One region of the Bacillus sp. ISL-47 genome, then DNA from elsewhere that is predicted to be linked to it. Evidence: riboswitches for the same ligand, from Rfam matches in the RefSeq annotation. Region 1 holds a riboswitch; each other region holds the start of a gene.
What was found. Region 1 has a riboswitch for thiamine pyrophosphate ahead of J7I93_RS19840 (ABC transporter substrate-binding protein). Riboswitches for the same ligand answer to the same signal wherever they lie in the genome.
Positions count from the first base shown of each region.

Region 2: another riboswitch for thiamine pyrophosphate. It lies ahead of thiT (energy-coupled thiamine transporter ThiT); the one in region 1 lies ahead of J7I93_RS19840 (ABC transporter substrate-binding protein).
Region 3: another riboswitch for thiamine pyrophosphate. It lies ahead of thiW (energy coupling factor transporter S component ThiW); the one in region 1 lies ahead of J7I93_RS19840 (ABC transporter substrate-binding protein).

Region 1 covers NZ_JAGGQS010000059.1:24,920-34,876, reverse strand. Annotated here, with positions in the region: gene treC (alpha,alpha-phosphotrehalase) at 1-1,048, opposite strand, end outside; gene J7I93_RS19865 (glycoside hydrolase family 13 protein) at 1,066-2,748, opposite strand; gene treP (PTS system trehalose-specific EIIBC component) at 2,840-4,246, opposite strand; gene tatA (twin-arginine translocase TatA/TatE family subunit) at 4,552-4,737, opposite strand; gene J7I93_RS19850 (NAD-dependent protein deacylase) at 4,865-5,575, opposite strand; gene J7I93_RS19845 (YkvA family protein) at 5,719-6,132, shown strand; TPP riboswitch at 6,747-6,855, shown strand; gene J7I93_RS19840 (ABC transporter substrate-binding protein) at 6,971-7,972, shown strand; gene J7I93_RS19835 (thiamine-binding protein) at 7,987-8,280, shown strand; gene J7I93_RS19830 (ABC transporter permease) at 8,277-9,044, shown strand; gene J7I93_RS19825 (ABC transporter ATP-binding protein) at 9,041-9,775, shown strand; gene J7I93_RS19820 (TatD family hydrolase) at 9,788-9,957, shown strand, end outside.
Region 2 covers NZ_JAGGQS010000030.1:19,705-29,661, reverse strand. Annotated here, with positions in the region: gene J7I93_RS11335 (MATE family efflux transporter) at 1-1,011, shown strand, start outside; TPP riboswitch at 1,065-1,168, shown strand; gene thiT (energy-coupled thiamine transporter ThiT) at 1,235-1,834, shown strand; gene J7I93_RS11325 (hypothetical protein) at 1,937-2,206, shown strand; gene J7I93_RS11320 (hypothetical protein) at 2,341-2,580, shown strand; gene qoxD (cytochrome aa3 quinol oxidase subunit IV) at 2,618-2,920, opposite strand; gene qoxC (cytochrome aa3 quinol oxidase subunit III) at 2,921-3,526, opposite strand; gene qoxB (cytochrome aa3 quinol oxidase subunit I) at 3,516-5,492, opposite strand; gene qoxA (cytochrome aa3 quinol oxidase subunit II) at 5,482-6,471, opposite strand; gene J7I93_RS11295 (ferritin-like domain-containing protein) at 6,868-7,311, shown strand; gene ltaE (low-specificity L-threonine aldolase) at 7,491-8,513, shown strand; gene J7I93_RS11285 (hypothetical protein) at 8,588-8,731, shown strand; partial or broken gene J7I93_RS25530 (CAP domain-containing protein) at 9,613-9,957, shown strand, end outside.
Region 3 covers NZ_JAGGQS010000082.1:18,469-28,425, forward strand. Annotated here, with positions in the region: gene J7I93_RS23745 (TerC family protein) at 1-453, shown strand, start outside; gene J7I93_RS23750 (GNAT family N-acetyltransferase) at 581-1,135, opposite strand; gene J7I93_RS23755 (alpha/beta hydrolase) at 1,307-2,260, shown strand; gene J7I93_RS23760 (DUF2269 family protein) at 2,288-2,788, opposite strand; gene J7I93_RS23765 (VOC family protein) at 2,925-3,329, opposite strand; gene J7I93_RS23770 (CHRD domain-containing protein) at 3,505-3,924, shown strand; gene J7I93_RS23775 (hypothetical protein) at 3,996-4,133, shown strand; gene J7I93_RS23780 (DUF2512 family protein) at 4,541-4,930, opposite strand; gene J7I93_RS23785 (PaaI family thioesterase) at 5,023-5,394, opposite strand; gene J7I93_RS23790 (alpha-hydroxy-acid oxidizing protein) at 5,637-6,746, shown strand; gene J7I93_RS23795 (DsrE/DsrF/DrsH-like family protein) at 6,895-7,290, shown strand; gene J7I93_RS23800 (DUF302 domain-containing protein) at 7,341-7,724, shown strand; TPP riboswitch at 7,794-7,910, shown strand; gene thiW (energy coupling factor transporter S component ThiW) at 8,093-8,581, shown strand; TPP riboswitch at 8,828-8,929, shown strand; gene tenA (thiaminase II) at 8,984-9,673, shown strand; gene J7I93_RS23815 (DUF1287 domain-containing protein) at 9,759-9,957, opposite strand, start outside.

The DNA of each region.
Region 1 (9,957 bases):
TTGCAGATTCACGATGATATTTTTGGTCATCTCCATATCTTGAGACAACCCGGGGCTGGTCATGGTTACACCAGAAAAGTGCATTCCATCCGCCGCCTTTATGCATTTCAGCTTGCCACTTGGACAAAATCTGTTTCAATGCTCCGAAATCAAAGTCTGCCAAAGCCCATTTCTCGCCATTAGGATAATCCACTTTTAAATGATGGAAATTAAATGTCATACTTAGTTCTTCACGCTCAGGATTCGAATATTTGATGCAATGGTCGATTGTTGTGGAGGACATTTCGCCAACCGTCATGCTGTCATATTTAGAGAATACTTTCTCGTTCATTTCGTGCATGAATTCATGGGCACGCGGTCCATCTGTATAAAACCTTCTGCCATCGCCTGGCGGTATAGCCCCGTCATCATCCGGAAAGCGCTGGTCCTTGGAAATCAGGTTGATTACATCAAGCCTAAAACCATCAACCCCTTTATCAAACCAGAACTTCATCATGTCATAGACTTTGCGTCGAAGCTCTTCATTTTCCCAATTTAAATCAGCCTGGGTCACGTCAAAGAGATGCAAGTAGTATTGTTCTGTTGTTTCATCATATTCCCATGCATTTCCGCCAAATTTGGATTCCCAGTTTGTTGGTTCAGTTCCATCAGCTTTTGGGTCCTTCCAAATATAAAAATCCCTGTACGGGTTGTCTTTTGATTTTTTTGCTTCCCGGAACCATTCATGCTCTGTTGAAGTGTGGTTGACAACAATGTCCATAATGATTTTAATATCGCGTTTATGTGCCTCTTCCAGAAGCTTATCGAAGTCCTCCATCGTTCCATATTCTTCATGGATGCTAAAATAGTCGCTAATATCATAGCCATTATCACGCTGCGGAGACTTATAAATCGGTGTGAGCCAAACGACGTCCACACCCAATTCCTTTAAGTAATCCAGTTTGGCGATGATGCCGGGAATATCCCCCACCCCATTGCCTGTTGTATCGTTAAAGCTTTTCGGATAAATCTGATATACGACTGCTTTTTTCCACCAAGGTTGTTTCATTTGAATCACACCTGTTTTTAGTATTTTTTATCAAAAAGTAGTACCTGGGCTTCATATGGCCGCAGGCTCATCTCCCCGGTCCCCTGCAAACCTTCATAGTTCCCAATCAGCACCTTATGCTCGCTTTCCAGTAAACCTTCCGGGATGATAACTTCAGGATTTCCCTCATAGAAGTTGCATACTACTAGAAGTGTTTGATCGCCAAGAGATCTTGTAAATGCATAAACTTCTGGATGGTCCTCCAGGATTAAGTTATATTTGCCGTACACAATGATGTCATATTGCTTTCTGAGTTCAATGAGTTTTTTATAATAATGAAAAACAGAGTTTGGATCTTTCAGCGCCTTCTCTGCATTAATATTTTTATAATTTGGATTCACTTTTATCCAGGGAGTGCCTTCAGTAAATCCGCCATGTTTAGACGAATCCCATTGCATCGGTGTTCGAGCGTTGTCACGCCCTTTTGCATAAATGCTTTTCATGGCCTCCTGTTCAGACCAGCCATCATGGAGCGCTTCTTTATAAAAATGAAGGGTTTCAATATCTTTATACTCATCAATGCTTTCAAACCGGACATTTGTCATGCCGATTTCCTCCCCCTGATAAATATAGGGAGTCCCCTTCATCATGTGAAGCAGTGTTGCAAGCATCTGAGCAGACTTTTCCCGGTACTTGCTGTCATTGCCGAATCGTGAAACGGAGCGCGGCTGATCATGGTTATTAAAATAAAGACTGTTCCAGCCAACCTCATCCAGTTCATTTTGCCATTTGGTAAGATTCATTTTTAAATCCCGCAAATTAAGAGGCATCAGATCCCATTTGCCCTTTGGCCCGTTATCGAGGCTGACATGTTCAAATTGGAAGACCATATTTAATTCGTTCCGGTCTTCGCTTGTATACTGTCTGGCCCATTCGGGGGTAACGCCCGGCATTTCCCCCACAGTCATCACATCATAATGGGATAAAGCTTTTTTGTTCATTTCCTGCAAATATTCGTGGATTCTTGGTCCATTACGGTAATACTTGCTGCCTGAAGCAAATTTTTTGCCAGTCTTTGGTTTATCATTAGGCAGGCCGTCCACTTTGGATATGAAGTTGATAACATCCATTCTGAATCCATCAATGCCTTTATCAAGCCACCATGTCATCATGTTATAGATCTCATTCCTTAGTTTAGGATTTTCCCAATTCAAATCTGGCTGCTTTTTCGAAAATAGATGCAAATAGTATTCGCCGGTATTTTCATCAAATTCCCAGGCCGAGCCGCCAAAATTGCTGCCCCAGTTATTGGGCTCTCCTCCATTCTGTCCTTGGCGCCATATGTAGTAATCCCTGTATGGATTGTCTTTCGATTTAATGGCTTCAGCAAACCAAATATGCTCGTCAGAACTATGGTTTACAACCAAATCCATAATGAGCTTAATGCCCCTCTTATGCATCTGTTCAAGAAGTTCTTCCCAATCTTCCATTGTTCCAAACTCACTCATAATCCCCTGATAATCGCTAATATCATAGCCATTATCATCATTGGGTGATTTATAAACCGGCGAAAGCCATACAACATCAATTCCTAGCTCCTTTAAGTAATCAAGCCTCGAAATGATTCCCTGAAGATCTCCTATTCCATCGCCATTGCTATCCATGAAGCTGCGCGGATAGATTTGGTAAACTACACTTTCCTTCCACCATTGCTTCTTCATTTGACACCCCCGATATTTTTATAATTTCCATTGGTACACCAAAAAAAATGGCGATACCATGGAATCAAAAATATTCCATGGCATCAAAAGTTTATTCAGCTTTTTTAAATTTTGAAAAGACCATTGTCAGAACGAACGGTACGACTAGTGCAATTCCCATTCCAATGAAGAATGCTCCCCAGTTTTCTGCAAAAATAGAGAAGAATGCCGGCAAACCGCCTACACCGATGGATGGTGCTTTAACTCCATTGATTGTGATAAATATTCCGGCAATCGCAGATCCGATAATAGCTGCAAAAAACGGATATTTAAAGCGAAGGTTAACCCCGAACATTGCCGGTTCCGTTACACCCAAGTATGCTGAAATTGATGAAGTAAGTGCGAGGCCCTTTACCTTTTCGTTTCCTTTACTTAACAGCATCATGGCTAATGCTGCTGACCCCTGTGCGATATTGGACAGGGCAACCATTGGCCATAAAAATGTACCGCCGATGCTGCCAATTAACTGTAAGTCGACCGCAAGGAATGTGTGATGCATCCCCGTGATAACCAGTGGAGCGTATAATCCGCCGTAAATAAGACCGCCAAGGGCTGGAACAGCATCAAAGATTCCAACAACACCATTTGTAATCCAGCTTCCGATTGTAAATGTGATTGGTCCAATAGCAATAAATGATAAGAAACCTGTAACCAATAAAGCAATTGGAGCAACAGTCAATAGCTGAAATGCATCCGGAATTCTTTTTCGTAAAAACACTTCAATCTTCGCAAGCACATATGAAGCAAATAATACTGGCAGCACTTGGCCCTGATAGCCTACCTTTTCTACTTCAAGTCCGAATAGATTCCATTTAGGAACTTCCTCGGCCGCACCATAGCCCCAGGCATTTAAAAGATCCGGGTGAACAAGCATTAAACCTAATACCATACCTAAGAGCGGGCTTCCGCCAAATCGATTCACAGCACTCCAGCCAATCAAGCCTGGCAGAAATACGAATGCTGTATTGGCAATCAAGTTAATGATGCTCGCCAAATCAGCCCAGTTCGTATAAACCTCAACAAACGACTGATCATCAAAGAAAATATCAGGCGCTGTCATAATATTGTTTATACCCATTAACAAACCTGCTGTTACGATGGCGGGCAAGATTGGAATAAAGATATCCGCCAGCGTTTTAATGCCTCGCTGCAATGGATTCAAGTTCTCGGCAGCTGCACTTTTTGTTTCTTCTTTTGATGATTCCCCAATACCTGTTGCTTCTGTCATTTCTTTATAAACTTTATCAACGAGTCCTTGTCCAATGACAACCTGGAACTGACCGTTGGAGGAAAACGAGCCTTTTACAACATCTATATTTTCGAGTTTTTCCTTATCGACTTTTCCTTCATCTTTTAAAGCAAATCGTAATCGTGTCACACAATGAGTGGCAGCTGCGATATTCTCTTTGCCGCCAATTGCTTCTACTATTTGCTCGGCTGACTGTTTATTTGCACTCATTCTTCTCTCTCCTCCTGTTACCGTTTTCATTCTTCTGAAAAAACAGCTGTAAGGTTCTTCTATATTCTTCTCGTTCACTACATATCTATCCATTTTCTTGGATAGTAAAAGACGTTATTCAGACTATTGAAAAACAACTTGTATATACATGAACTGTTTACGCTTTCATTTTATCTTGTATATACATGTTTCGTCAACTATTTTTTCTTTGCCGTTACTTTCCATTTTATATATACCTAGAAAAGCTTTGAAACAACAAAAAAGCCGGCTCCCAGACCTAAATGGTCTGAAGCCGGCTATCATTCTTATTTAAGCTGCTCTTTCTTTTTATCATCGTCATCATCATTTGTTAATTCACGAGTAGACTTTTTAAATTCCTTTAAGGTTTCTCCAAAAGCTTTCCCTATCTCAGGCAGCTTCTTTGGACCAAAAATAATAAGTGCCAGGACCAAAATCAGGATTAAACCTGGAATTCCAATGTTTGTTAACATTATATACACTCCTTCTATATCGAATCGCATGAGGAACATTCGAAAAGACAATAGGCAAAATCAAGGTTCACTGTCCATTATAGTAGAAAGAATGAAAAAAGCATAGCCGGAGTTTTACTTTTTAGACTTAGATGACTCTATCTATTTCTTCTAGCACCTCTCCAATTTTCCGGTTATGAATAACTTCATCTGCATAAAAATCAAAATCTGTAGGCTCCATGTTAACAATTACGAGCTTTGCACCGTTTTGTTTGGCTATTAACGGGAACTGGTTGGCCGGAGTAACGGTCAAGGATGAACCAAGCACAATAAAAAGCTCAGCCTTCTCTGATGCATCTGCAGCAAAATCCAATGCCAGTTCAGGAAGCATTTCACCAAAGAGGACGATTGAAGGGCGAAGCATTCCCCCGCATGTACAATGATAATGGTCGTGCAGATATTCCTCACTCGGATATTCTTTTTTGCATACCTGGCAATGGAGTGTTTGCAGGTTCCCGTGAAGCTCAGCCATATTACAGCTGCCGGCCAGCCTATGGAATCCATCTACATTCTGGGTAATGATGCTTTGGAGAATGCCCCTTTTTTCCCAATTTGCGAGAATATAGTGCCCTTTATGAGGCTTACATTCCTTTAAGCCTGTGACCCTGTGCCGGTAAAATTCAATAAACTCATTCACATTATGATTTAAAGCTTCTGTACTGGCTATTTTCCCAGGATCCTTCTTTTTCCACATTCCATTATCAGCAGACCTGAAATCAGGCAAACCGCTCTCCGTGGACATACCTGCTCCAGTTAAAATAACGGTATACCTTGATTCCTTCAGCCATTTTTCAAGCATAGTTATCATCTCCGAAATATATTATTCCTCTAAAATACTATTTCCATCTTTTTCAAAGGATAAAATGTTTATGTCTTCCTATGTATGCGGTAAATAATAGATTATATGTGTTTACGCCATTTATCAATATAGGAGTGATTGCAATGCCAGAGACGGAAACAAAAGATTACCGGGAAGGCTTTAAAAGGTTCTCTTCTAGAGCCAAGAGATATGCGGAAGATCCTGTAAAAACAAGAGGATTGCTAAGCAAAGCGACAACAAAAGCTAATCAGAATAAATCTTCATTAAGTGATATATGGGAAAATTTCCAGCTATTGATTGACTTGGTTAAATCCTGGTCAAAAGGAGATTACAGGCACATTTCAAAAAAATCGATCCTATTTATTATCGCTTCAATCTTGTACTTTGTTTCACCAGTGGACCTTGTACCCGATTTTTTAGCAGGAATGGGGATCATTGATGATGCAGCTGTGCTTGGATTTGCTGTAAGCCAAATTACAGGAGAGCTTGAAAAATTTAAAATCTGGAAGGAAAGCCGGGCGATTGAAATGGAATAAAAAAACTTGAAACTGCCGGATTATACAGAACCACTTGTTTTTGCGAAGGTTTGGAAAGGAAGATAATAAAAACCTCATACAGGAGGTTTTTATTATGGAAACGGTGATTGCCGACCTCAGTCGAAACCGTTTTTGTACGCAGTCATTTCCTTGTTTCGTCAGGGTTAAAAGATATGGAATCATGACCTGTCATACAATGCTTCATTTACTGCTTTTTTAGATATTGGACTGCAGGCTTTATCAGCCATGGCTTGGAGGCTGCAGCTTCCAGAAAAGGGTTTATCGGCCGATTTTAGTAAAATACCGGCCAAACTGTTTGATTTACCGGCCAATTTTAGCAAAATACCGGCCAAACCGGTTGATTTACCGGCCAATTTTAGCAAAATACCGTTTAAACGGCCAATCTCTGTTTTTTAACGGCCAAAACCGCCATTTTATCGGCCAAATAAGGGGAGGGATCGGCCAAAACGAAAGTTTGCCGACGAACTATAAACTTTTTGCTGTCCATTTTTATTCCTTTTGTTATAATGGTGAAGGAAAGTCATAGAAGCTTTAAAATAGAACGCCTCATGAAGGTATTTATTTTTGCAGATTGTTTGTCTAAAATTGAATAGCAAGAATTGTAGGGGAACTGGTTTAGCCGGTTGAGACTTCATCATAAGATGTTGACCCTTTGAACCTGATCTGGCTCATACCAGCGTAGGGAACATATTCTTAAACATAAAAATGTTTGTTATATGCGCTCTGGTATCTATGCCGGGGCGTTTTTATTTTTTCAGGGCAAGCTATAATTATCTTTCCGGAAAAAGACTACATAAAACAAACAGGAGGGTTAATGATGAAAAGATGGATGGCAGCTGTTTGTTCTGTCCTAATGCTCGCTGGCTGTGCCGGGAATGGGCAAGAAACACAGCCGGGAAACGAAGAAAAGGCCAAAGAAGAATTGAAGAAAGTCACAGTTGTTCTGGACTGGACACCAAATACCAATCATACAGGCTTATACGCAGCTAAGGACAAAGGCTATTTTGAAGAGGAAGGACTTGACGTGGAAATCATTATGCCTGGAGAAGCTGGTGCAGACCAGCTGACGGCATCGGGTAAGGCGGATTTCGGTGTCAGCTATCAGGAAAGCATCACGGAAGCCCGGGTACAGGGTGTTCCGCTCGTATCGGTCGCTGCTGTTATTCAGCATAATACATCCGGCTTTGCTTCCCCAGCAGATAAAAATATTAAAACACCAAAGGATTTTGAAGGGAAAACTTATGGTGGCTGGGGAGCGCCGGTTGAAAAATCAGTAATCGAGTCATTGATGAAAACAGAGAATGCAGATGTTGAGAAAGTTTCGATTGTCAACATGGGGGACGCTGATTTTTTTACGGCTGTTAAGAGAGATATAGATTTTGCATGGATTTATTATGGCTGGACAGGTGTAGAAGCCGAGCTGCGAGGGGAAAAGATTAATATGGTCTACCTGACTGACTACTCGGAAAAACTGGACTATTACACACCTGTATTGGCTACCAATGAGAAAATGATACAAACTAATCCGGATACCGTAAAAGCATTTGTCAAAGCGGCATCCAAAGGCTATGAATATGCTATTGAGAACCCTGATGAAGCAGCTGATATTCTTCTCGAGAACGCTCCAGACCTTGATAGCGAACTGGTTAAAAGGAGCCAGGAATGGCTTTCTCCCCGTTATCAGGACGATGCAGCCAGATGGGGTGAACAAAAGCTTGAGGTTTGGGAAAACTATGCAAAGTGGATGCATGAAAATGGCCTTTTAGATAAAGAATTAGATGCCGGCAAAGCTTTCACAAATGACTTCCTGCCGGAATAAGGAGAGTTAATGAAATGGCAAACGCACTTGTAAGCATTCAAATCATACCGAAAACAAAAAATGGGGAAAATGTTATACCATATGTTGACGAAGCCATCAGCGTAATACAGGAATCCGGGGTTAAATATGAGGTTCACCCCCTGGAAACAACAATGGAGGGCGATCTGGAACATTTATTGAAAATCGTCGCAGAAATGAATACCAAAATGATTGAAAAAGGAAGCAGCAATGTTATTTCACAGGTGAAGATCCTATATCAGCCAACTGGAATTGAAATGAATGATTTAACGGAGAAATACCGTCCATGAAAAATGTTTTAATGAAAGGATGGAGACCGGCTGCGGTTCTCCTCCTTTTATTCATTCTGTGGGAGCTGGCAATCATGCTGGCTGAAGTCCCTGCATGGCTGCTGCCGCCGCCGACTGAAATTTTTCAGGAAGCGGTTGCCGGATGGGATGGCTTTCTCCTTCACCTTCAATCCACTGTCATGCTTTCATTACTGGGGTTTGCGATTGGTACGGGAATCGGCTTGCTTACAGCCGTATTGCTGCACTTATTGCCTTTTTTAAGGGAGTCGATTTACCCGCTCCTCATTCTATCGCAAAATGTACCCATCATTGTTCTGGCCCCTTTGCTGGTTGTGTGGTTTGGATTCGGCATTCTTCCAAAACTGATCGTCATCACATTGGTTTGCTTTTTCCCGATTACAGTTGCCGCTTTGGATGGCTTCAGGCAAACACCCCGAGAACTTAAGCACTATATGCTAATGGCAGGAGCAAACAAAGGACAGCTGTTTTGGAAATTGGAACTTCCATATTCACTTCCGTCTTTATTTTCCGGCCTGAAAATTTCTGCAACCTACAGTGTAATGGGATCTGTAATTTCGGAATGGCTAGGCGCAAAGAACGGTATAGGCGTGTATATGACACTCGCCTCCTCTTCGTTTAGGACGGACCGTGTATTTGTAGCCATATTTGCCATCATGGTGCTCAGCCTGCTGTTTTTTGGAGCTATTCTTTTGGCAGAGCGCTTGCTGGTCAAATGGAAAACACAGGACGGTGTTAGGAAATGATACAATTATCCCTTGAGCATTTAACAAAAAGCTTTGATTCAAATCTGGTTCTTAGCAATCTGAGCTTTCATATAAACGAAGGAGAATTTGTCTCGATCCTGGGTCCATCCGGAAGCGGAAAAAGCACCATTTTTAATCTGATTGGCGGTTTACTTTTGCCAGACGATGGCACGATTCAGCTGAGTGGTGAGAAAATCAACGGCAAACGAGGGTCTATCAGCTATATGCCTCAAACACCCTCCTTAATGCCATGGAGAACAATTCTCCAAAATGTCCTCCTGGGACAGGAGCTTAAAGGGAATTCAGATCCTGATACAGCTAGGGATATGCTTCATAAAGCAGGGCTCGCAGACTATGAGAATGCCTATCCTCATGAGCTTTCTGGGGGCATGAAGCAAAGAGCAGCTTTTATTCGGGCACTCTTAAGCCCGCAGCCAGTGATCCTGCTGGATGAACCTTTTTCGGCATTGGATGAACTAACCCGCCACGATATGCAAAAATGGCTGCTTGATATATGGAGTGAACATAAGCCGACCATCCTATTTGTTACACATAATATAGAAGAAGCCATTTATCTGTCCGACCGTATATTAATTCTCAGCAGTAAACCCGCTAAGGTGGTTCATGAATTTAACGTGCCCTTTTCCCGGCCTAGAAGAGGAGAGCTTCTGCTCGATGAAAAATTCCTTGCATGCAAAAGAGAAATACATACGGCGTTAAAAAATCAATAGAGGGTGAATATTTTGGATAAGATAGTTGATGCCCATATTCATCTTGATAAATATAGTGATGAAGAAATAAAAGAAATTTTTAAAGATTCGCCATTCCAGCTATCAGTCATTACGGTTTCGTTTGATTTGGAGTCCTGCAAACGGAATCTCTTGCTTTCAAACGAATATCCTAATGTAAAACC
Region 2 (9,957 bases), on a different contig from region 1:
GGATTTTTATTTTCCGAAAAAATATTGGTCTTCATGGGGACTCCTGCGGGAATAATTCCAGACGCAGCAGCTTATCTGCAAATTAACTTTCTCGGCATTCTATTTTTATTTGGCTATAATTTTATCGGCACTGTGCTTCGTGCTTTGGGAGACAGTAAAACTCCATTATACTTTGTGTTCATTGCGGTGATTCTGAATGCAATTTTGGATCCGCTTTTCATTTGGATATTTAATCTTGGAATAGAAGGGGCTGCGTATGCAACCATTGTTTCACAGGGAATTGCTTTTCTGGCCGGCATGGCGCTTATTCTCCGCAAAAATCTGGCACCATTCACCATGCCTTCATGGCCGCAGAAGGAAGAGGCAGCATTCATTTTCAAGCTTGGCATTCCATCTGGTCTGCAAATGACCGTTATTTCAGCTGGGGTGATGGCCATTATGAGTGTTGTCACATCGTTTGGGGGAGATGTGGTTGCCGGATTTGGTGCAGCACAGCGGATAGACAGCATCATTATGCTCCCGGCTATGGCTTTGGGGACTGCTGTAAACAGTATGGCAGGGCAGAATATTGGCAGTAATAAATGGGATCGCGTTCATAAAATTGCTCTTTTCGGAGTGATTTATAATCTTGTATTTATGCTTGTCATCGCACTGATAACGGTATTGATGGCTGAATATGGAGTAAGCCTGTTTATCCAGGAAAAAGAAGCGCTTGAATATGGAACCGATTATTTAAAAATGATAGCATTTTTTTATCCATTGCTTGGTATTAATTTTATCCTAAATGGGATAGTAAGGGCTTCTGGAGCAATGTTTCAGGTGCTGGTACTTAACATCATTTCTTTTTGGGTTCTGCGCTATCCTTTGACCTATCTTTTTTCAAAATTTATGGGGGAGAAGGGCATCGCTGCAGGCATGGGAGTCAGCTTTGCCATTAGCAGTGTGATCGCTTTCCTTTATTACCGGTATGGCAAATGGGATGAGCAAGAGCTATTTGAGGAAGGTAAATAAACCCTTTCCATAGATTAGAAAATAATATATAATAAAATGGAATAATTTGATAACGTTACCACAAGGGGAGCATTTTTGCTGAGAGTGAACACATTGGTGTTCTGACCCTTTGAACCTGTTAGTTAATGCTAGCGCAGGAATGTGGAATAAAAGGCAGAAGGAATCACTCTGCCTGCTTGTTCTCCTTTGGGGTATCGTCATACTTTTGAAGGGGGATTTTTTTATGAAAAAATTAAGCTTGGCAGCGATGATCGAGGCATCCTTTTTCGCAGCTTTTGCCATTATCCTGGATTTTCTGCCATCTATTAAACTTTCGCCATCAATATCTATCTCTGCTGCCATGATTCCGATTTTTATACTGGCATTCAGATGGGGCTTTAAAGTAAGCTTTATAGCAGGCTTATTATGGGGCATATTGCAGATTGCGATGGGAGATGCATGGATTGCTACACCACTGCAGGCTTTTATAGAGTATTTTATTGCTTTTGCTTTTATAGGATTTGCTGGTTTGTTTTATCTTCCAATCCAAAAACAATTGCGCAATGAAAACAAGAAAAAGGCACTTGGCTGGATTGTGTTAGCCATTTTTGCTGGAAGCTTCGCCCGCTATTTCTGGCATTTTATTGCAGGTGTTCTCTTTTTCGGAAGCTATGCACCAGAGGGAATGTCACCTGTTCTGTTTTCCTTCCTGGCAAATGGCGCAACCATGCTGGGAGCAGCCATATTATGTTCCATCGTGGCGGTATTATTAATTTCATCGGCGCCAAGATTAGTTCTTAGAAAAGCGGATGGCAGCATCACAGTAAACAAACGGGCTTCTTAACGATAAACCTCTTTGGATCATCCATCCGAAGAGGTTTTTTAATGATGTGGGTAACGAACTCCTGAAAATTGGGTATATTACTCAAAAAGGAGAGTGATTACCTTGTCTAATTCATTGCAAGGAAGCATTATCTCTGGTGTATATGACGCGGAAGCCAGTGCTTTTGAAATTCATAAAGTTAAAAACTTCAACACCCAATCAGTCCTTAATAAAGTACAGTGTGAAAATTTGTACCGATACTTATCACTTCATGAAGATGATGAGGATGGACAAATCATTACATTATATGACCAAATGCCTCTGATGCTGACACGCCAGGAAATTTGCAGCTTAAAAAAAGATCTGGAACAAATTAAGAAGCTATATCAATAGAAGAAACTAGCGTTTTTGCCAAAATGGCAAGACGTTTTTTCTTTCGGCGAAAACTGTGACAAATTTGTGACAAAAAAAGTTTGACATTTTTGTGAACAAAGTTAGAATATTTAGTAAAAAGGGGATGAGCAAAAATGAATGAAAAACAGCAGAGGGTCTTGCGTTTTTTTAGAAATCTAACTGCATCTGGCCTAATTCTTGGATTTGCAGTATTTATAAGCAGTTTTTTTGTAAGCGGTATCAAAGGTGAGTATATTCTATCTATAGGCTTAAGTATAATGGTTTCATCTATGCTGATTTTTGGGTTCGGAATATTTATTCATGTGATGGAGGAAATGACAGAAGGAAGTAAAGGAATAAGACAATATAAATAAAACCGGCCTCCAATATGGAGACCGGTTTTATTCTGTATTAATGGGCTGCGTGCCCAGCTGTCAAAACCCATATAGAACCTACGACAACAACAATAACCATAAACACAGCATAAATCATATTGATTAAATTTGTTTTTCCGTCTTCGCCTTCACGCAAATGCATGAACATGAACAGCTGCATGCCTGCCTGGACAACAGCCAGTGAGCCGATAATCCACATGATCACTTTAAAAGAAAGATTCGTTTTTAAAGCAATGCCTGCTGCTGCAAATGTAAGTACAAGGGAGGCAACGAATCCAATGACATGGCTAATAGGGAAGCTTTTCGCCTGCTTTTCCATTTATGCCACCAATCCTTTCAAATACACAAATGTAAAAATAAAGATCCAAACAACATCAAGAAAGTGCCAATATAGACCGATAATAAAAGTTTTCCTTGCTGTCGTTGGAGTAAGACCTCTTTTCAGTAATTGAAGGATGACCATGATGGCCCAGCCAATTCCGAGAGTCACGTGCGCCCCATGTGTTCCTAACAAGACGAATAAGCTGGAAAGAAACGCGCTTGTCTGCATCGTTGCACCTTCATGGACATAGTGAATGAACTCATTAACCTCCATGAATAGGAAGCCGGCACCAAGAGCAAGGGTGAGCACAAGCCAAGTAATAAGGCCTTTTAAGTTATTACGCCGCATTTCAAAGATGGCGATTCCCATTGTGAAGCTGCTCGTTAAAAGGAGGATCGTTTGAATCATGACGTCCTTTATCACAAAAATATCTTTATGAGTCGGCCCTCCAGCAAAACGTTCGTACAGAACGCCATACACTCCGAAAAGGGTAGCAAATAGGACGATTTCTGCTCCAAGGAATACCCAGAAACCAAGAATATTCATCTTGTCTTGCTCAGTTTGGTATTCAAGCGGCAATGACCTATCAAGATTAACTGACATGATCGTGCACCTCTCCTTCAGTCTTTCTCCAGGCATTTTCAATTCTGTGAATCTCATCTTTTTTCACATGGAAGCCTTCATTGTAATCGAATGAACGAATGAGTAATCCTGCAAGAATGCCGATTGCGGCAACAGCAGCAGCAATATGCCATTCAAATACCAGGAAGAAGCCGGCCATTCCAAAGATAACGCCCATATAAATCGGTACCCATGAATTGCTTGGCATATGAATCTCTTCAATTTCACTGTCATGCAGCGTCAAACCTTCGTTGTTTTTCTTCATGTGCCAGAAAGGATCCAATGTCTTAACTTCCGGCAGCTTCGCAAAGTTATAAAATTGAACAGGTGACGCAGTTGACCATTCCAGTGTTCTTGCATCCCATGGATCGCTCGAGATATTTCTCTGAGCATAGCGGACGCTCCAGTAAATGTTGTAGCAGAATACAGCAAATCCAGCTGCCAAAATAATAGAACCAATAGCTGATAGACCAAATAGCGGAGCAAATCCTGACTCTGCAGAATAAGTGTATGCTCGGCGTACTGCTCCGTTTAAGCCAAGGAAGAACATGGGCATGAACGTGAGATTAAAGCCAATCACAAATAGCCAGAAATGCCATTTTCCAATTCTTTCGTTAAGCATAAAGCCGAACATTTTTGGCCACCAGTAGTATAGTGCAGCGAATACCGCAAACACCACACCTGGAATCAACACGTAATGGAAGTGGGCTACAAGGAATAATGTGTTGTGATACTGGTAATCTGCTGCACCCATCGCCAGCATGACGCCTGTTACACCGCCAATAACAAAGTTCGGTACAAAAGCCAGTGCCCACAGCATGGCGGAAGTAATTTTAATGCGGCCTTTCCGCATGGTGAACAGCCAGTTAAACATTTTAACTCCAGTCGGGATGGCAATGGCCATCGTTGTGATCGAGAAGAAGGAGTTAACAGCAGGCCCTGAGCCCATTGTGTAGAAATGGTGGACCCAAACCACCATACTTAAAAGTGCAATGCCAAGGATGGAAAAGACCATCGATTTATATCCAAAAAGAGATTTGCGAGAAAATGTCGCAATAACTTCAGAGAAAATCCCGAATGCTGGAAGTGCCACAATATAAACTTCAGGATGTCCCCATAACCAAAATAGATTGGCCCATAGCATATCCATTCCGCCGCCGGACACAGTAAAGAAGTGTGTTCCATAAAGACGGTCAAACGTCATCAGCGCCAAAGCAACCGTAAAGATCGGAAATGCTGCCACTATAAGGATTGACGTAACAAAAGTCGTCCATGTGAACATCGGCATTTTCATTAGTGTCATGCCTTTTGTTCTCATTTTTAAAATCGTAACAATGAAGTTAATCCCTGTCATTAATGTACCAATACCGGCAATTTGCAGGGCGACTGCGTAATAGTTATTTCCGATTCCCGGACTGAATTCCTTTCCGGCAAGAGGGAAGTAGGATGTCCAGCCAGCATCAGGAGAACCGCCAATAACAAACGAAATATTAAACAGCATAGCACCGCTGAAAAACAGCCAAAAGCTTAATGCGTTAAGCTGAGGGAACGCGACATCACGCGCACCAATTTGCAGCGGAATCACAACGTTCATTAATCCAATCAAAAACGGCATCGCCATGAAAAGGATCATAATTACGCCATGGGTTGTGAAAATTTCATTATAATGCTGTGAATCGAGAAATCCCATTTCAGGTCGTGCTGTTTGGGCTTTCATTAGCAATCCATCCATTCCGCCGCGGAAAAACATTAAAACGGCAGAAATGATATACATAATTCCAATTCTTTTATGATCAACAGTGGTAAACCACTCTGTCCAAAGGTATTTCCATTTTTTCAAATACGTGATCCCGGCCACTGCGCCAATCATAGTTAAAAGAATAGCAATCTGTGAACCTAGTATAAGGGGATCTCCAGTAATAAAAAATTCATCCCATTTAATGTCCATTATGGTCACCTCCATGGTTATCTTCGCTTTCATCATGTCCAGTCTGTCCATGATTTTCGATCACATTAGCTTCATTGCTTTTATAATTATCCTGTTCTTCAAATACTTTTCCTTGATATCCATGGCCTCTGTATAACTCTGGGTTGGTATATGACTTGGAATTGGGGTCTGCATGGTTCACCCAATCTAAATGAGTATTTGAGAATGTCAATCTTCCCATATGGGTAGGTTTTAGCAAGTCCTCATATTCAGATTCTGTTAACTTTGGAGCTGTCTTTTTTACATCTTCAATCCATTGGTCAAATTCATCATGGGTTTGTGCAAGTACTTCAAATTTCATATCCGCATAGCCGCGTCCATTAAAGTTCGTATTCTGCCCCTCATAGGATCCAGGATTATCTGCCACAAGATACAGCTCTGTTTCCATTTTTGGCATTGTATATTTCTGTCCGCCCAGGGCAGGAACCCAGAAGGATTGCATCGTGCTGGCAGAAGTCATCTTAAATAAAACAGGAGTATCTTCCGGAATATTGACATAGTTAACAGTTTCAATTCCTTCTTCCGGATAACTGAAAATCCATTTCCAGTCAGCAGATGTAACATGTATGGTAATAGGCTCTTTTTCTTCATATCCTTTAGGCACTTCTTCAAGAGCATAAAGGGTTTTAACTGTAGGGATTGTCAAGGCAATAACAATTAGGATTGGTATTCCTGTCCAAATAATTTCCAAAAGTGTGCTGCCATGCTCCTCTGGTGGTTCATAGTCCATATTTTCAGGACGTTCACGGTATTTCCAAACGATGTAGCCGAATAATCCAAATACGACTACAACTACGAGAAGCATCCAGATCAGGGACCAGTTTATTAAATCAGTAATGCTTCTTGCAACAGGGCCCTGCGGTTCAAACACAACCATATTGCAGCCGCTGAGAACAAACAGGGGCAATAAGGCTGTTAAAGAGAGCAGAAATTTCTTCATCTGATTTTCATCTCCTTTTGTTAAAGACAACTATTGTTAAATAATTCACAAATAATGTGCGGTTTTTCACAAATCTGTCAAAAAAATATATTGATGAAAAACCTGAACAGACAAAACCTTTATTAAACCTAGTTATCACTGTGTAAATGATAATAACATAGAGAAAAACGATAAGTTGTGACAAATGTTAGAAGGAAATAAATGTAAGCAATAAGCAAGCTAATTATTATTGTCAAAGTACATTTACAACAAGGGTTTGATAGGAAAAATGTATTTTTGAACAAATTTTGAACATTTTTTTAAAGATGAAAAGAAAACGATATCATTTATTCAGGCACCTGTTTTAAGAAAAAACCATAGGATAGATAATAAATTCCGCCCAGGGAGGTTTGAGTTATGTATCCATATTATTACTATCAGGGCAGCATGAATGGTCGCCAGAATGATAAAATGGCAGCAGATATTGCAAAGGCCATCAACGGTGAATATGGTGCTGTTCAATGTTATCAAAAGCTTTCTGAAATGGCTTCTAACCAAAAAGAAAAAGACCAAATCTTAGAAATCAGACAAGATGAGATTAAGCACTTTCAGCAATTCAGTCAAATTTATATGAACCTGACCGGCCAGCAGCACCAAGCCCAAATGACAGAAGATTGCCCGAACACCTATAAGGAAGGTTTGGATTTTTCATTTAATGACGAACAAGATACTGTGGATTTTTATTTGGATATAGCTGAGCAGACATCAGATCCAACCATTAAAGAAGTTTTTAAAAGGGCAGCAGGGGATGAACAGAACCATGCCGTCTGGTTTTTATATTTCTTGAATAAGCAAAAATAAGAGGCCTTCCTTAAGGACTCTTATTTTCTTTTGCTCCGTTAACATTGTCCGTAGATTTCGCTCAAAGAATAAATTGCCGAAATCAACTATAAGTTTTATGTTCATGAACACCCTTTTTTATTGAAAAATACAGAATAGTGAAGTAACATGGACTAAAAAATGAATGGCAGGGTGAGGATATGATCGACTTACGAAGTGATACAGTAACAAAACCAACAGAGGAAATGAGAAAAGCCGCTTATAAAGCTGATGTAGGAGACGATGTGTATGGCGAGGATCCAACTATAAATAAATTGGAAGAAACCGCTGCTGAAATTTTGGGAAAAGAAGCTGCCTTATTTGTTACAAGCGGCACACAGGGAAATCAGATAGCGATTTTGACGCATTGCCGTCCAGGTAACGAAATCATTCTTGAAGCAGAAAGCCATATATTTTATTATGAATCCGGCGCTGCATCTGCATTTGGAGGTGTCCAGACAAGGACAATCAGGGGTGATAGAGGTGCAATGGACCCCGCTGAAGTGAAGTATGCCATAAGAGGAGAAGATCAGCACTATCCAGAGACGGGCCTGATTTGCCTTGAAAATACCCATAATAGAGCAGGCGGTGCTGCAGTTCCGGTTGAAAATATGAAGGAAATACATAAAATCTCTAAAGAAAATAACATACCTGTACATATTGATGGGGCAAGACTATTTAATGCCGCAGCAGCATTAAATCTGCCAGCGAAAGAACTCACTCAATATTGTGATACTGTTCAAGTGTGTTTATCCAAAGGATTAGGTGCACCAGTTGGCTCTATTCTTGCAGGGAACAGGGAGTTTATTGCTTCTGCAAGGAAGTGGCGTAAAAGGCTTGGAGGGGGGCTTCGCCAGTCAGGGATCATAGCTGCTCCTGGACTTGTAGCATTATCACAAATGAGAGAACGCTTATACGAGGATCATGAAAACGCTCAATATCTTGCCGAACAGCTAAGCCAAATTAATGGAATTCACATCATCAATCAAGTGGATACCAATATTGTTGTGGCTGATGTTAAAGACCTTCATATCGATTCTTCCCAATTCGTTGAGAAAATTAAAGCAGAAGGGGTTCTTGCAGGCACATTTGGGCCTACTTCCGTCCGTTTTGTAACCCATTATGATGTTTCGAAAAACGATATTGAAAAAGCTATTTCAGCAATCCAAAGGGCCGCAGGCTAAAAGAAGAATTTCACTTTTAATCCTCTCTAAAAAGGGTATTGAATAATAAATCCTTTTAGAAAGGAAGGAAGAAAATGAAAAACAACGGTGAATGGTATAGTGAGCAAAATTCAGTTTATAAAACTTGGGAAGACAGGCAAGACAAAGAGGTTCTCGGGAAAAATGCTTTATATTATGGAATCCCATCTTTGATCATGATCATATTGCTTTTTTTGTGATAAACCGTATATAAAAAACGCATGTTATTTTCTGTAACATGCGTTTTTTTATGCACTCAATACCGTCCTTGCCACACAGGGGAAGAATAGTGCTGATGATGAGCATGAAAATGGCTGGGATCCCAAATGCTGTGAAACGGGTATCCCTGGTGCACGGGCTGGTACCAAAGCCCATAAGACATCGCTGGAAAGCCTTGATAAGAAACTCCGCCATTCATTCCTGTTATGATATATTGCCTCAAAGGTATCACTCCTCATTTGTTCCCTTACCAACAAAATATGCTTTGAAATTCAGGAAGTTCCCATAAGGCAGATTCGACTTTTTCTCTATATTTCCAACCATACTTTCCTCATTAATCCGCATTATAAGAAAGTAAATTTATTTTAAAGGAGATCAGCTAAAGATGAAGATACTTTTTAACAGAAACTTTTTGTTAGGCGTATTTTTCGTTCTTTTGCTTGCAGCATGTAATAATAATGCCGAGCAAGGGACGGATAATGGAAATTTGACAGGCAATGAATTGGAGGAAATAAGCAATACAAATAATGTGAATGTGGAAAGAGAAAGAAGGGGAGCGACTCCTCTTGAATTGCAAAGAGTGAATAATGGCTATCTGACCATTGACCCGAATTCCTACAGCACAGGTATGCCAAGCCAGGAATTCCCCCACAGTGAGTTAACCAATGATGGCGGTATTCCATTTTTCCAGTTTGGAGAGGAAGATCAGCAAAATCAGGGAATGACTCCAGCCCAGCCTGGAACTGACCAATTTAATCAGCCGTTCGGCCAGGGAGGAATTGGCGGACAGCAGCCGGCAGCACCAGAGACGCGAGAGGAAACAAACCAGGCGCCTGCTGCACAGGGTGACGAAATCAATAATTTTGAAGCACAAGTAATTGAGTTAACGAATGCAGAACGTTCAAAAAATGGACTTTCAGCCTTAAAGGCAAGTAATCCATTAAGTAATGTGGCACAGGCAAAATCAAATGATATGCAGCAAAAGAATTACTTTTCCCATACGAGCCCAACTTATGGTTCACCATTTGACATGATGAGAGACTTTGGCGTCAACTACAGCAGCGCCGGAGAAAATATTGCAATGGGACAGCAGACACCACAACAAGTCGTTCAGGCATGGATGAACAGTGAAGGGCATAGAAAAAATATTCTGAATGGCACATTCACTCATATTGGAGTTGGATATACAGAGAACGGATCTTACTGG
Region 3 (9,957 bases), on a different contig from region 1:
AAATCCGGATTTTGGATGACTGTTTTTAAGGTAGAACTTGCGGATATTGCGTTTGCGGTTGATTCCATTCTTGCAGCTGTTGCGTTGGCTGTGGCTCTCCCGGATACAGGTCTAGGGCACATAGGCGGACTTGATGGCGGAAAGTTCTTGGTGATCTTTGCCGGCGGAATGATCGGATTAATCATTATGCGTTTTGCGGCTAACTTCTTTGTGGATCTGCTTCAAAAGAGATCAGGCCTCGAGATCGCAGCTTTCGGGATTGTCGGCTGGGTTGGCGTTAAATTGGCTGTCTACACGATGTCCCATCCGGCACTGGCCATCCTTCCTGAAGGCTTCGCCAAATCGCCTGAATGGAAAATCACTTTCTACGCAGTCTTAATTGGGATTGCATTGGCTGGCTGGTTTTTATCGAAGGAAAAGCAGGAAGCACCTATGGAGGAAAAAGCAAGCTAATAAAAACAAGGCGGAGACCTCTCTGCCTTGTTTGTTTATTGGGAAAGAAAAAATGTCCAAGGAATCCGGTGTTAATAAATAGATTTTAAGGAGCTCTGCCATTCAGCTGGCAGAGCTCTTTTTTCAATCAAACGTTTGATTGAATCTTGCCGGGCCCAGTCTGCTCATGCCATTCGGAACGGAGGATGCCCATTTCAATCAGGTTCCAATATTCATTCTTCACCTTATTTGTTTGCCTGAGAAGTCCTTCTTTTTGGAAGCCTGCTTTCTCGTAGACTTTTATTGCCCCTCTATTAAAATCAAACACACCAAGGCTGACTCTATTTAATTTTAACTCATTGAAAGCGATGGCGAGGATCTGCCGGATCATTTCGGATGCATAGCCCTTTCCGCGAGCGGCAGGGCTGATGAAGACTTTTCCAATCCGGGCACTTTCATTTACGCGGTCAATTCTGCCCAGTGAAATATGGCCAATGATTTCATCTGAATCGGCTTCTATTACTTTATAAATGTACTCCGTGCTGTTTTCTTGATTGGCAAAGCTGCTATACTTGATCAGCTGCTCTTGGTCGAGTGGAAACTTAAAATGGGCACCGCTCCATTGAACCATGAGTTCAGGGGTTGTGATCCAGCTTATAAGCAATTTAAATTCTTCTTCTGTAAAAAATTTTAATTTTATCATGGAGGCCTCATTCCTTTATATATCTATTTCTCTTGTTATAAATATATAATAAATAATATAACTCTATCACTTTAAAAGAGTATAAAAAGCATTTTAATCAAACGTTTGATTGAATGGCTGCAGCACCTTGGCAGACTCGGGTAATTGCGAATGTGAAAAGGGGATTTATGGATGAAAAAGAGGATGATTTGGATAGCCGGCAGTGTGCTGATTTTATTATCGGCTGCATTGCTTGGTGCAGGTAATTATTTTTACAATGTGGCCATCAATCGGAGCCATGATCCGGTTGATTTATATAGCGGGAATGCGCAGACTGTCAGCGCTGCGTTGGAGGAGGAGACACAGGCGAAGCTGGAGGAGGTTATGAAGTGGACAGAGGAACAAACTTTTGACCAGATTGAGATCACCTCAGAAGATGGCTTGAAGCTGAAAGCCCGCTTTTTAAACAATCCGGATTCGAACGGAAAAGCAGTGATTCTGGCTCATGGCTATAAGGGGAATAGTAAGCAGATGCCTGGCATCACCAAGTTTTATTACGAACTGGGATATGATGTGCTGAAGCCTGATGCCAGAGGGCACGGGAAAAGCGAAGGCGATTATATTGGATATGGCTGGCATGAACGCAAGGATTATCTTGGATGGATTGATTTATTGAAGGAGGAAGAAGGTGCCGACAGGGTTTTCCTACATGGATTCTCAATGGGAGCTGCAACCGTATTGATGGCAAGCGGCGAAGATCTCCCGCCTGAAGTGAAGGGGATTATTGCGGATAGCGGCTATACGACGGTCCATGAAGAACTGGCCCACCAGCTGAAGCATATTTACCATCTGCCATCTTTCCCTTTGATGCAGGTTACAAGTGTCTTTACAAAAATCAGAGCTGGATACTCTTTCAATGAAGCGTCGGCTATCGAACAGGTGAAGAAAAACGAGCTTCCTCTGTTCATTATTCATGGAGATCAGGATGATCTGGTGCCAACTGAAATGGCCTATGAGATTTATGAGGAAGCCGGCGGCGAGAAAGAGCTTTGGATCGTGCCGGGTGCAGGGCATACAGACGGATATACGGTGGCAGAGCAGGAATATCAGGAGAGACTGAAGGAATTTCTTAATGGCGTCCAATAGAAAAATGGCAGTGAATCACTGCCATTTTTAATTTTGCTTTTTCTTTTTCCAGGGCCTTAATACGGAAATGCCAAAGATGAAGAGGGTAACAGCGATTTGAAAGTAGACGGCATATTGGCGGGTTATATGATTATCAATAAAAACAGGATTCGATAATGCCTTGCTGCCTTCCGCTTCAAGAAGAGTCATATTTTCCATCATTCGTTCATCGACGATATTAATGCCGACCACGGTTTGGATGATAAATAAAATCCATTTAACGGTAACCCATCTGTGCTTGAAAAATCCCCAGTTTGTAAAAAATCCATAAATAAAGCCAACTAATAACGTACCGATTGCACCAACCCGAACGACATAATCACTAATTGTCACCACATTTTTGTACATTTCCAGGGCTTGACCATAGGCGGCCATTTCCATGGAGAAATTTAATGCGAGCGAGCTCATGATTCCCCCGAAAAATAATGAAACGAGAATGATATGAAGGATTTTTAGCCACCTGGTCGCTTTTGTGCTTAATTTTTTCAACCTTTTTCCCTCCTTTTGAATCACTTTATAAGTGTAGCAAGGGAAAAGGGATGTCCATATCAGCCTCCGCCGTAATTTGCAGTAGGGCGCTAGTCTTATTTTGGTATATAAAAAACCCGCTCGTTAATGAGCGGGTTTATTGCCCTTTATGCAGCACATTGCAGGCGCTGAGCAGGTTGCCATCCGGATCTTTGAAGCCGAATCCGCCAAGGCCGTGCTCCTGGTTGAGGTTGAGTGGCCCAACTTCCACGTTCTTCTCCTGCAGCCATTGGTGGAGCTCTTTTAAAGAAGGTGTATAAAAATCAATCACACTATGCTCGACACCATCATTCGAGTTGGCGAATGAAAGAGATTTCCCCTCTGCTGCGGTTTCAACCAGGAATATCGTAGGCACACCCTTTGATTGAAAGCTTAGCATGGCGTTCTTCTCTCCTTTGAACTCCACTTCAACACCAAGAACTTCCACATAAAAATGAACCGATCGATCCAGATTGGATACCGGAATCTCGACTGTTGCAATATGAGAAATATAATTAGACATGTTTGCCCTCCTTTGGATTTTAGCTATATAACTATTTAGCGGAAAGAGGGAAAAATCCTTCTTTCCATAAGCATATAGCCAATTTAGCGCTTTATCTCGGTGTTTGTACAATCATTCTTTTGCCCCAGGGCATAAAATATATCATTAAATTGTGTAATGAACAGGAGGAATAATAATGGACAGAAATGAACTTTTTTTCGCCAGGTTAAAAGGCAGTGAAGAAGTTCCGCCAGTTCGTACCGATGCTTTTGGCACGGCAAAATTGAAAGTAAGCAAGGATAAGAGGAAAATGGGCTACCGTTTGACAGTTAATGATCTTTCCAACTTTACTCAAGCTCATATTCATTTAGGAAGAAGGGGTGTAAACGGTCCAGTTGTCGTTTTTCTTTTTGGCTTAATCGATCCTGACATTAGTGTAAATAAGGGTGTTGTAGAAGGGATCATTACAGCCAGGGATTTAGTGGGTCCTTTAGAAGGAAAACCTCTATCCGTTCTTATAGACCTAATGAGTGATGGGGACACATATGTTAACGTGCATACAGCCCAAAACCCAGACGGAGAGATTCGCGGTCAAATCAAGCCTTATTGGGGCTAATAAGCATGAATGGTTGATTCCTTGAAAAGTGAGCATATTAATTTTTAGAACACTTGAAAGGGGTCATAACGTTGAAAAAGCAGGATGAAAGTAAAGAAAAGCCTCAAAATTCACTCACAGAAGAGCAGCAGCTTATCAATGAATTTGGCAAGCATGAAGGTAATCAGCCGATTCCGCAGCCTAAGAATTATGATGAGATTGAGTATTAAGAACCCGTCAAAAAAGACTCCTGAATGATGTGCACCCCAAAAGTTAGAATTAGTTCGTCTAACTTTTGGGGTGCACATCAGAATGAGGGGTCTTTTTTTAAGGCTGTTATATAAAGAAATGTTGTTTTTAAATAGTTTTTTTAATAAAAAACATTAATTAAATGATGTTGATTGGAGCGTAAGGTGCGAGCTCCTCGAAAATGCTATCGCATTTCCTTCGTGCGGTGTTTATTCAAGGAAGCTTATTCAATGTCCTGCGGGAGGAGTGGGACAGGTGAGACCCCACAGGCGCTGCGCGCCGAGGAGGCTCACCGCCCGCCCCGCGGAAAGGGAGCATCCTGGAGCGGAAATCAACCTCTCCTTACTACTTGTCTAAAAAGCAACAAAGCTTGCGAAAACAGCCTTTTTTAATTATGAGCATCATCATTATGAAAAACCCGGTTGTCCAGATAACCGTGGAAGAACCATTCTCCTGCACCGATCACAAGAGCGGAAACAAAGGCTGCCAATGTAAGATTGTCTTTTCCAGCCACAATCATTTCTTCTAAAAGCCAGATGACGAAAAAACTAAGGCCGATGTCTGATACGGTGGCAATGGCATTCCTTTTTGTATGCTCGGTTTCATCACCGGCCATTCGGAATATCATCATGTCGCCGAGTACGTAAGCTGCAAGTGTCAGAACGAAGCTAATGATCAGCGTTTCGGTGAATCCAATATCAAAGAAACCGGTTAAGACTATTCCCAAAACGGCCGTGATCATTAATAATTTAATCAAGATTGCTTTCACATGCTCCATGTTGAAATTCCTCCCTATCGTTGTTTACGTATCTATACCCTGCACACGATAGGCTATGCGATGGATTTCCAGAAAAGTGGATTTGATTTTAATCAGATAGAAGCGAAAATGCCGGATGCTTTGGCAACCAGCTGATTCTGGTTATTGTAGATGTGGCAATCTGTGTGGTTCAGTGTCCGGCCTCTTTTTACCAGATGAGCATCGGCAATAAGATACTCACCGGTGGCGCCCCTTAAGAAGCTAACCTTTAAATCTGCAGTTACAACGGTTTGCATATTGTTTTCATCCGGTTTAAAAATATTCCCCATCGCCACATCCGCCAGCGTGGAAATAATCCCGCCATGGACAAGTCCGGCGCTATTGATGAAAAGCGGCTGGATTGGCAAAGTCACTTTCATATGGGTTTCATCGACTCTTTCATAATGAAATTTTAAAAATTCATCAAAAGGCTGTTTGATTAGCATTTTGTACACTCCAATATGGTTAAGATATGTTGACTTATTCACGAATTTTTGATGAAATCCCTGCTTTTTGATAAAAACATTTGCTGTTGAGGTACGTGGGGGCCGTATATCCGCGAAAAATCCGGTTATATCCGCGATATTCAAAATATAATCGCGAAACGCCAACACGGTTTCAATAAATCCAAAAAAATGATATTATTTTCAATAAATTCTAATTTTAAGTGAGAGGCAGGACTGGAAAAATGGCAAAGGTAGAGAATATTAGCTTCGCAGAGAATTTCCCGATCTCCTACACAGAGCTGGAGAAGGAAGCAGAGAGAAAGATGGCGGCTGGGGGATTTGGGTATGTCCAATCAGGTGCGGGCGGGGAAGAAACCCTGAGAAAAAATACGGAATCATTCGCGAAATATTCGATTGTACCAAGAATGCTGAGGGATGTTTCGGTACCGGATACAAGTGTAACGCTATTCGGAAAGACATATCCTTATCCAATTTTTCTGGCGCCAATTGGGATGCAGCGGCTTGAACATGAAGAGGGGGAGCTTGCGTCGGCCAGAGCGGCGGCTGCTTATCAGGTTCCTTTTATTCAGAGCACGGTTTCAAGCCACTCGATTGAAGAGATCGCCGCAGCAACGGGCAGCAGTCCGAAATGGTTTCAGCTATATTGGTCCAATCACGAAGAGGCGGCTTTTAATATGGCGCGCCGTGCGGAGGAAGCCGGGTATGAAGCGATCGTTTTAACGGTCGATACAGTCATGATGGGATGGAGGGAAGCGGATCTCAGGAACAATTTTTCTCCATTAAAGCTGGGCTATGGAAAGGCAAACTATGAAACTGATCCGGTATTTATGGCCTCTCTTAAAGATGGCGATGTGGTCCAGGGGATCCTCGATAATATCCATCATCCAACTTTAAGCTGGGAGCATGTTGCCAGATTAAAAGAGATAACACATTTGCCGGTTCTAATAAAAGGCATCCTCCATCCGGAAGATGCGAAGCTTGCGGTTGAGAAAGGAATAGATGGCATCATTGTTTCCAATCATGGCGGGAGGCAGCTGGATGGCGTGACGGCTGCGATTGATGCACTTGGACCGATTGCGAAAGAAGTAAATGGCCGGATTCCTGTTCTCTTTGACAGCGGAATTCGCCGAGGGTCCGATGTGGTTAAAGCACTGGCGCTTGGAGCGGATGCTGTTTGCCTGGGAAGGCCTTATGTATATGGATTGGCCATTGGCGGGCAGGCTGGCGTCGAAAAGGTGCTTGCCAATTTTATAGAAGAAACAAAGGTCTCTCTCTCTTTAGCCGGGGTCAGCAGCTTGAGGGGAATGGCCAGTCTGCAGCTCATTAAATAGTTTAAGAGAAAACTCCCTAGAGAAAGGGAGTTTTTTTGTTGACAGAAGAATCTATGTTTAATAATATACCTATAGGGGTAAATGTATAAAGAGCTTACATAGGGTCTTAAAATGTCCCCAAAAAATAAAATTTTCAGGAGGAATTACAATGAGTAAAAAAGTAGCAATTATTGCAAGCAACGGCGGATTATTTGATGCATACAAGGTGTACAACATTGCGACTGCGGCGGCAGCAACGGATGCAGAAGTAGCGATTTTCTTCACTTTCGAAGGATTAAACTTAATTCATAAAGAAGCATACCAGCAGCTTCCAATGCCTGAAGGAAAAGAGCATTTTGCAGAGGGCTTTGCAAAAGCCAATGTTCCTGCAATTCCTGTATTAGTGGCAATGGCACAGGATTTAGGCGTTAAATTTATTGGATGCCAAATGACTATGGATGTTATGGGACTTGAAAAAGAAGCTTTTGTAGATGGAATTGAAGTTGGCGGAGCTGTAACATTCCTTGAATTTGCCAACGATGCGGATGTTACACTAACATTCTAATTGAAGATGTGCCGATCCACCAAAATACCGATACAAAAGGAGATGCAATCATGTTCGAATACACAGCAGAAACCGAAAAATCGATTGATGAAGCGATTTCTTCGCTTGAAGAAAGCCTGAAGGAAGAAAAATTCGGGGTCCTTTGGAAGTTTAACGTCCAGGAAAAACTGCAGGAGAAAGGGCTGGACTATAATGAATCCTTCCGTGTTTTAGAAGTTTGCAATCCATTTGAAGCACATCGCGTATTAACACAGAACAAAATGGCTGGCTATTTCTTGCCTTGTAAAATTGTAGTCTATGAGGATGCCGGGAAAACGAAAATTGGCATGCCTAAGCCGACAAGCATGATTGAACTCGTCAATGACGAATCCGTTCAAAGCATTGCGGCTGATATTGAAAACCGTTTAATTGGATGTATTGATAAAAGCATCTAAGCAAAAAGAATGATGACAGTCCCGGAATAATTTGTTAAGCTTGAGGCAGCTTATCAAATTAAATATCTATGAAACTACTAGGGGTGCCCCGAATGTGCGGGCTGAGAGGGAAGCGCGATATAGCTTTCCGACTCTTATAGACCTGATCTGGTTAATGCCAGCGGAGGGAAGTAGGCTTTGAAGGTATGTCGAATCATTTATACTTAAACCAAGCCAGGTCCTTTCGCGGATCTGGCTTTTTTTGAAGGAAAGAAAGTATAAGCTTTGAACTTCGATAACTGTCCAGCGCCAGGCGCCTTGCGCTTTTCTTATGTACATACTTTTCTCCATGATAAGCGATCAGGCTGCCCTTGAGGAAGGAGGTTAAGGTGAATAAAACCCGTTTATTGACGACGATGGCATTATTTGTGGCGATTGGAACGCTGGGCTCCCATTTGTTATGGTTTCCGGCAGGTGTGGCCAAAGCCTATCCCGTCCAGCATGCGGTGAATGTATTGGCGGCAGTAACACTTGGGCCGCTGCCGGCAGTGGGAGTGGCGTTTATGATCGGATTACTGCGAAACCTGCTTGGTTTTGGGACGCTGCTTGCATTTCCAGGCGGAATGATTGGCGCGTTTTTGGCAGGCGTGCTTTATCAAAAATTCGGCCGGAAAGTCTGGGCTGCAGTTGGTGAAGTAGTGGGCACTGGCATCATTGGAGCACTGTTTGCCGTCCCGTATGCAAAGATATTGATGGGAAGCGCAGCTGGCGCCTTCTTCTTTATACCGCCATTTCTTGTCAGCAGCTTTGCCGGTGCGGCTATTGGGTGGATGATACTCGCTAAAGTGAAGGAAAAAAATTTAGTGCAGAATATGTGAGTTTTTAGCGAGCGTGCTTTGCTGTACGGAAGAATAGAGGGTTTGAAGCCGATGGAGCGAGAAGAAGCGGCTGAAAAGAGCAGTCTGAATCAGCTTCAGCGAAATAAGCGGGACAATGCGGTTTCATAAAGCAGGTATGAAGCAACTCTCAAAGAACTGGTATGAAGCAACTCTCAAAGAACTGGTATGAAGCAGCTTTACCGAAACAAGTTAAAAGAAGTGGCAGCAACGAATAAAAAACAATAAGAAAACTGCTAGGGGCGCTTCGGCTGAGATAAGGAGTTTTTCCTTTGTCCCTTGGAACCTGATCTGGGTAATGCCAGCGCAGGGAAGCGGTGAGGACCTCAATTTTTCCTCATGCTTTTTCCCCGGCAGCTTCTGAATAATGAGGAGGCTATTTTAATGACTTTTACAGAAATTCTTCGCAAAGAGAATGATGATTTATTTCAGCTTATTTTTCAGCACCCGTTTGTACAGGGGATCGGAAGAGGAGATGTGCCGAAAGAGGCGCTGGCCCATTATATTAAAGCGGATTATGAGTATTTGAATGCTTTTATGCATATATACGGAATCGCTATTTCCAAGTCTCCTGAGCGGAAGGATATTGCTTATTTCAATCAGCAAATTGAATTTGTACTGAACAGCGAAATCCACCCTCATCATAATTTCTGCCAGCAGATTGGTGTGGGATATGAAGAGCTGCAGGGCTTCCCGCTTCCTCCGACGGCAGACCATTATGTCAAGCATATGATGTACCATGCCCATACAGGCGGGATGGGCGAAATCCTCGCTGCGTTATTGCCTTGCCCTTGGACTTATTGGGAAATCGGGCTTGAGCTCATGAAGCAATATGAGCCGCAGGAGGACCATCCTTTTTACCCGTGGATTTCTTTCTATGCAAATTTAAGGGTTGAAACAGTTACCATGAATATGAGGAATCGTTTGGATGAGCTTGCGGAAGCAGCATCTCCAGAAGAAAGGCAGCGAATGAAGGATGCCTATCGCAAAAGCTGCCAGCTGGAGCTTGGATTCTGGGAGATGGCTTACACCTGTGAGGAGTGGCCAGCAGGCAATACGGTAGCAGCACGATAAGAAAACGGAAATTGGTTCGAAAAAAGCCAGATAGTTATCAATAAATACGCCTGCTTCTGCTTCGCGGCAGGGCAGGCGTGTTTTTTCAAAAATTCCATCTATAATGCGCCGTAATGGGTGTTTGAAAGGAAGATAGCTTCACTTCGGCCGCAAAAGGTGTCGAGTTATGGATGACGTAAGGAATGCCATCCTTTGTCCGTTTGTCAGATATGATGGCGACATGGTCAAACTTGGGAGTAAGGAAAACAACGATATCGCCGGGCTGCCATTGCTGAAGGTTATTT